One region of the Arthrobacter sp. 10N410 genome, then DNA from elsewhere that is predicted to be linked to it. Evidence: predicted binding sites of a transcription regulator. Region 1 holds the regulator's gene; the other holds the start of a gene.

Evidence for each region. The regulator Rex, encoded in region 1, represses fermentation and respiration genes when NADH is low (regulators of the CRP and FNR family bind a similar motif). The targets are predictions, from matches to a motif close to CTTGTGAANNNNTTCACAAG.
Region 2: AC1DB8_RS05005 (glyceraldehyde-3-phosphate dehydrogenase) is a predicted target of Rex. The motif match lies at 2,066-2,085, and genes of this name have one in related genera.

Annotation. Positions count from the first base shown of each region.
Region 1 is NZ_JBFTIP010000001.1:333,177-336,574, forward strand. Features, by position in the region: gene AC1DB8_RS01605 (HAD family hydrolase) at 1-749, opposite strand, end outside; gene AC1DB8_RS01610 (glutaredoxin family protein) at 871-1,143, shown strand; gene AC1DB8_RS01615 (redox-sensing transcriptional repressor Rex) at 1,247-1,942, shown strand; gene AC1DB8_RS01620 (GtrA domain-containing protein) at 1,990-2,847, opposite strand; gene AC1DB8_RS01625 (hypothetical protein) at 3,062-3,398, opposite strand, start outside.
Region 2 is NZ_JBFTIP010000002.1:104,611-108,008, reverse strand. Features, by position in the region: gene AC1DB8_RS05010 (hypothetical protein) at 79-288, opposite strand; gene AC1DB8_RS05005 (glyceraldehyde-3-phosphate dehydrogenase) at 354-1,847, opposite strand; gene AC1DB8_RS05000 (hypothetical protein) at 2,131-2,283, shown strand; RNA gene rnpB (RNase P RNA component class A) at 2,353-2,746, opposite strand; gene AC1DB8_RS04990 (slipin family protein) at 2,858-3,398, shown strand, end outside.

The DNA of each region.
Region 1 (3,398 bases):
GCCTTCAGGCCCAGGGTCGCGGCGCGACGGCCGGACCGGAAGTCGTAGACCGGCCAGTTGTGTTCGCGGGCGTGGCGGCGCAGCCGGGCGTCGGGGTTGATGGCCACCGGGTGCCCGACCATGCTGAGTAGCGGAATGTCATTGTGGGAGTCGCTGTAGGCCCAGCAGCGGTTCAGGTCCAGGCCCTCCGCCTCGGCAATGCCGCGGACTGCGACGGCCTTGGCCGGGCCGTGCAGGATCTCGCCCACCAGCCGTCCGGTGTAGGAGCCGTCGTGGATCTCGCCCACGGTGCCGAGGGCGCCGGTGAGGCCCAGCCGGGTGGAAATGACGGTGGCCACCTCGATCGGCGTGGCCGTGACCAACCAGACCCGGCGGCCCACCCGCAGGTGCTGTTCGGCCAGGGCCTTGGTGCCGGGCCAGATCCGGGACTCGATCATCTCGTCGTAGACTTCCTCGCCGAGGGCTTCGATGTCCTGCACGGTGAAACCCGAGGCGAGGCTCAGGGCGGTGTCGCGGACGGCGTGGACGTCGTCCATGTTCTCGCCGCGGAACACGAACATCAGCTGCTTCCAGGCAAAGCCCGCCGCCTGGGGAATGGTGAACGCCCCGCGCTGATGCATTTTGCGGGCCACGTGGAAGAGACTGGCGCCCCTCATAAGGGTGTTGTCAACGTCGAAGAAGGCGGCTTCGCCGTGCTGCGGTGACGCAACAGGCCGCGTGGCCACAGCGACGATCTTCTCCTCGGGCATGCCACGAGTCTAGTCAATGGCGGGGGATCCCACGCGCAGAAGGGGCCCCGCCGCACCGGCCGCCCGGCTGGAACACCAGGTCGCGTCGACGCCGGGCCGGGCGCCGGGCTACCGTGGAACCATGGCCATACCCGCGCCCCTTCCCGATGTCGTACTCATCACCAAAGCTGACTGCCACCTGTGCGCGGACGCGCGCGACGCCGTCGGCCGGGTCACCGCTGCGCTGGGACTCGGCTGGTCCGAGCGGTCCATCGACGACGACGATGTCCTGCGCGAGCGCTACGCCGAGGAGATCCCGGTACTGCTGGTGGACGGGGTCCAGCGGGATTTCTGGCGGATCGACGAGGTTCGGCTGGCCCGAACCCTGCGCCGCGCCCTCGGCCAGTCAGCCTGAGTGCACCCCGGGCAAGCGGCTGCGGCGACGCGGTCCCCGGCTTTGTGGCCCGAACTGCGGGGGCTCTAGAGTGGAGTCACAACGCGACGCAATGGAGCAGATAGTGACTTCGCTGGATTCTTCACCCGACGCCCTGCCCGGGGCGGCCGGACCTGCTGCCAAGCAGATCCCGCCCGCGGCCGTGGCGCGGCTGACGATCTATTTGCGCGCCCTGACCACTTTGCTGGCCGAGGGGGTGGACCGGGTCTCCTCTGAATCGCTCGCCGAGGCTTCGGGCGTCAGTTCCTCCACCCTCCGCAAGGACCTCTCCTATGTGGGGTCCTATGGAACGCGGGGCGTGGGCTATGAGGTGCAGTACCTGAACCGGCACATTGCCGCGGCCCTGGGTTTGACCCATGACTGGAAAGTTGCGATCGTCGGCGCCGGCAACCTCGGCAAGGCCCTCGCCCGGTACGGCGGCTTCGAGTCCCGGGGCTTTGACATCGTGGCGATCTTCGACGCCGACCAGATGGTGGTGGGCAGCGAGGTTGGCTGGCTGCGGGTGAGCGACGCCGCAGATCTGGAAGCCGTGCTGCGCCGCACCGGGACCAACATGGTGGTCCTGGCGCTGCCCGCGGCCGTGGCGCAAAGCGTGTGCGACCGGGTAGTGGCCGCAGGCGTGCGCAGCATCCTGAGCTTCGCCCCGGTCATGCTGCAGGTCCCGCCGGGAGTCAATCTCCGCAAGGTGGATATGGCCACCGAACTGCAGATTCTCGCCTACCACGCACAAAGGGCGCAGGACCCGGAAGACGCCGACTGACTTCAGTCGGCCCATCCGGCTCCCGCGCCCTCTGCAGCGGTGCTTGGTTAGCGGCCGTAGGGGTTCTGCGCGTACGGGTTGGAGAACGGCTGCTGCTTCTGGAAGTAGGGGGAAACCGTCGGCAGGTACAGGATCACGATGCCGGCCACGCCCATCAGGATCACGATGATCTGCAGCACGCCGGAGAGTGCGCCGAAGGCGAATACGCCGCCGAACAGGCCAAACAGCGACAGGGCGGCAAAGACCGTTCCCAGGATGCGGGCCCAATTCTTGCCCTTGCGGACCGGGAATGCGACCAGCGCGTAGAGCCCGAAGGAGATGAGGCCGCCAATGATGCCGCTGATGGGGACGATTGCCCGCACCGCATTGAGTTCGTCCGCTGAGAGTCTCCTGCCCTGCTGGGCGCCGGCCTGCTGCATCGCGGTCTCAAAGTAGTCCGCCCCGGTAAAGGACACAACCAGGCTGCTGATGAGGGACAGGATGCCCGCACCGATGATGAGCCAGAAGGCGAGGTCGAGCTGCGGCGGCCTGGTCCCGGCTCCACCGGTGGGGAGTTCCGACGGATACTGCGCGTAAGGGGATTGGCCGTAGGGGCTCTGGCCGAACTGGCCCGGGGCCTGCCCGTAGGCCGGCGGCTGCTGGCCATAGCCGGGAGCCTGCTGCCCGTACTGGGGCCCGTTTTGCCCGTACTGCGGAGCCTGCTGCCCGTACTGGGGCGCCTGCGGGGCGTTCTGGCCATACTGCGGAGCCTGCTGGCCGTACTGGGGCGCCTGCGGGGCATTCTGCCCATACTGCGGAGCCGGCGGCTGCTGTCCGAACTGGGGAGCGTTCTGGCCGTACTGCGGAGCCTGCTTGCCCGACTCGGGTCCGTCCGGGCTGGAAGGCTCGACTGGCGGGTTACTCATGGCGGTCCTTTGCATTTCGATGACGGGATGGGCTACCGGGACCAGTGTCTTCACCCTGCCCCCAGCATGGTTTAACTACACCGTACCCCGCGCTCGCGGCGGTTTGGGTCATTCCGCGGAGGTATTCTGAGGGGCATTTTTGGAGCCGCCGGCACGCGGGTATCCGCGTTTCCGGAGGCAAAGCCACCGAGGAGCAGCCTGGTGCCGAGGAAGGTCAGGAACGGCCCTTGAACGCGTCGAACCAGGCCTGCGACTTCGGCAGCCACATCAGCACGGTCGCCACCAGGCTGATGACGAAGCCGGGCCAGCTTCCGCCTCCCGCGACGCCGATGCTGGCCAGGGCGAGCACCAGGCTGACGCCGGCGGCGATGGTGAGGGCGAACCTGGCCCATTCCCAGCCCTCCTTCATCTTCATCGCCAGCGTGACCTGTGCCGCGGCCAGGGCCACCGCCACCAGCACCAGCAATAGCAGCAGGATGCCGGCCGGGGGCGAGACCACAAAGAGGACCAGGGTGCCGAAGAGCCCGATCACGCCTGCGAGCAGGCCGAGT
Region 2 (3,398 bases), on a different contig from region 1:
TCCACAGTGTGCAGGACAGGACAGGCTATGCCCCGGGGCTGGCGGCCGGACGGCCGCCGGCTGGTCAGTGCCGAGCGGTCACTGTTCCTTGGTGACCCGGCGGAGGTCCTCCTCGGCGAGATTCAGCAGCGCTTCCAACTGGCTGACCCGCGCGTCGTCGATCTCGCCGGCCTCGCGTTTGGCTCGGGCGTCGTCGAGGAGGCGCTTGGCTTCCTTGGCGTTCCGCCGGGCTACGTCGAGGGCATGTTCCAGGGTGGTTTCGTGCTCCACAGCCGAGTTCTGTTCCATGGCTCCATTGTGGTTCCCTTTCCCGGCCGATTCCAGCGAACCGGCCGGGAAGGTCCAAAGTGGGGCTACCCGACCTCGACCGGCAGCCCGGCAGCTTCGAGGGTCGCGGCCGCGTCCTTGGCCGGGAACGACGGCGGGTTCACGCCGGCCATTTCCTCCATCACACGGACCACCTGGCAGCTGTAACCGAATTCGTTGTCGTACCAGACGTAGAGGACAAGGTTCTTCTCGTTGCTGATGGTGGCGAGGCCATCGACGATGCCGGCGCGGCGGGAGCCGACGAAGTCGGTGGAGACAACCTCCGGCGAATCGATGTAGTCGACCTGCTTGCGCAGCTCCGAGTGCAGCGACATCTCGCGCAGGTAGTCGTTGACCTCATCCTTGGTGGTGCCGTTTTCCAGGCTCAGGTTCAGGATGGCCAGGGAGACATCCGGGGTGGGAACGCGGATGGAGCTGCCGGTCAGTTTGCCCAGGAGCTCGGGCAGGGCCTTGGCGACAGCCTTGGCGGCACCGGTCTCAGTGATGACCATGTTCAGCGCGGCGGAGCGGCCGCGGCGGTCACCCTTGTGGAAGTTGTCGATCAGGTTCTGGTCGTTGGTGAAGGAGTGGACCGTCTCTACGTGGCCGTGCACGACGCCGTAGCGGTCGTTGATCGCCTTTAGTACCGGCGTGATGGCGTTGGTGGTGCAGGACGCCGCCGAAACAATCTTGTCCGAATCCGTGATGGTGGCGTGGTTGATGCCGTGCACGATGTTTTTCAGCTCGCCCTTGCCCGGGGCGGTGAGCAGAACGCGGGAAACGCCCTTGCTCTGCAGGTGCTGGGAGAGGCCCTCGGCGTCGCGCCAGCGGCCGGTGTTGTCGACCACCAGTGCATCGTGGATGCCGTAGGCGGTGTAGTCCACCGTGGCCGGGTTGTCCGAGTAGATGACCTGGATCTGGACGCCGTTGGCAGTGATGGTGTCGTTCTCGAGGTCCACCTTGATGGTGCCTTCGAAGGACCCGTGCACCGAGTCGCGGCGCAGCAGGCTGGCGCGCTTGGTGAGGTCGTTGTCCGACCCGCGGCGCACCACGATCGCGCGCAGCCGCAGGCCGTGCCCGCCGCCGGCCTTCTCGATCAGGAGGCGGGCCAGGAGCCGGCCGATGCGGCCAAAGCCGTAGAGGACGACGTCGGTGCTGGTGCGGTCGTCGCCGCCGCGCTTGCCGACCACTTCGGCCAGCTCCTCGCGCAGGAAGTCGTCCAGGCTGATGCCGTTGCCTTCTACGCGGTACTTTTCGGTCAGGCGGGCAATGTCGATGGCTGCCGCGCCGAGGTCCAGCTTGGTGAGGGCGTCGAGCAGGGGCGCGGTCTCTTCGAGGCGCAGCTCTTCCTTGCTCATCCGGCGGGCAAAACGGTGCGCCTTGAGGATGTTCATGGTGGACTTATTGATCAGGCTCCGGCCGTGGATGGACGTCACCACGTTGTTTTCGCGGTACAGCCGGCCGATCACCGGAATCATGGCCTCGGCGAGCGCCTCCCGGCCCATCCACGTATCAAGACAAGAATCTGACGTCTGGCTCACAGAACTACCTTCCTAAAATCCACCACATACGTCCTCGTATGCGGAAGTCGGCTGCCGGCGGATCTCCGGAACCTGGACGCGGCGGGGATTCGGTCCACCCCGGGCGCCTGCATGGAGCGCAAAGAAAAAGCCACCGGCGGCGAACGCAGACCCGGTGGCAGAACATCTACGTTCGCTATCCATTCTAGAGCGGGGCGCCGGTCCAGGGGGCCGGAGGCGGCGTGAAATCACTCACACGAGCGGGGTCCGCCGCGTCACGCAGCCCTTGACGTAGGATGTCCAGATGGGACTCATAGTTGCACTACTTGTCATCTGGCTCATTCTTTCGATCCTGGGCTTCGTCGTGAAGGGCCTGCTTTGGCTGGCCGTCATCGGCCTGGTCCTGTTCGTCGCCACGGCGGCGTGGGGCTGGGTGAAGCGGAAGGCCAAGGCCTGATCCGAAACCTACACCTCGATCCAAACGGCAAGGACCGGCACCACACGGTGCCGGTCCTTTTCGTTTGGTTGGATGGGTTGACCGATACGCCGGGTTCTGTGTTCCCGCGCTGTTGCCGGCGCGGGAGTAGCGGCCATCCATCTACGGACGCCGTTGCCGACGCCCTCCAGCGGCCTACCCGGACACTCGGGCGGGCAGCCCTCAAACGTGTCCTGTCTGGCCTTGCTCCGGGTGGGGTTTACCTAGCCTTCCCGGTCACCCGGGAAGCTGGTGGTCTCTTACACCACCGTTTCACCCTTACCTGCTCCCCCGACCGTGCGGACACGGCCCTGGGGCAGGCGGTCTATTCTCTGTGGCACTGGCCTGCGGGTTACCCCGAGTGGGCGTTACCCACCACCCTGCCCTGCGGAGCCCGGACGTTCCTCGAGCCACTTGCGTGACGCGCGGCCGCCTGGTCAACCCATCCGGTTCTCATTCTACGGGCTGCCCCCGCAGGCTCACCGCACCGGCGCCTTTTGGGCCTGCCGGTGGGAGAATGAAAGCAGCAACCCCGCCAGGCAAGGAAGCGATTCGGATGGATTTCACCGCCGTCGTCATTTGGCTGATCATCGCCGCGCTCGTGCTCATCCTGGCCCGGGCCTCGATCCGGATTGTGCGCCAGTATGAGCAGGGCGTGCTGTTCCGGCTGGGCCGGGTGATCGGAGTCCGGATGCCCGGGCTGCGCTTTATCATCCCGGTGATCGACCGGCTGCAGCTGGTCAGCCTGCGGATCGTGACCATGCCGATCCAGTCGCAGGGCATCATCACCCAGGACAACGTCAGCGTGGATATCTCCGCGGTGGCCTACTACCGGGTGATCGACGCCGTGAAGTCGGTGGTGGCGATCGAAAATGTGGCTGCCGCGATCAACCAGATCGCCCAGACGACGCTCCGCAAGGTGGTCGGCCGGCACAGCCTGGACCAGACCCTGTCCGAAACGGAACACATCAACAGCGACATCCGCGAAATCCTGGACGCACTCACCCTGGAGTGGGGCGTCGAAGTCACGCTCGTGGAGCTGAAGGACATCCAGCTTCCCGAAAGCATGAAGCGCGCCATGGCCCGGCAGGCGGAGG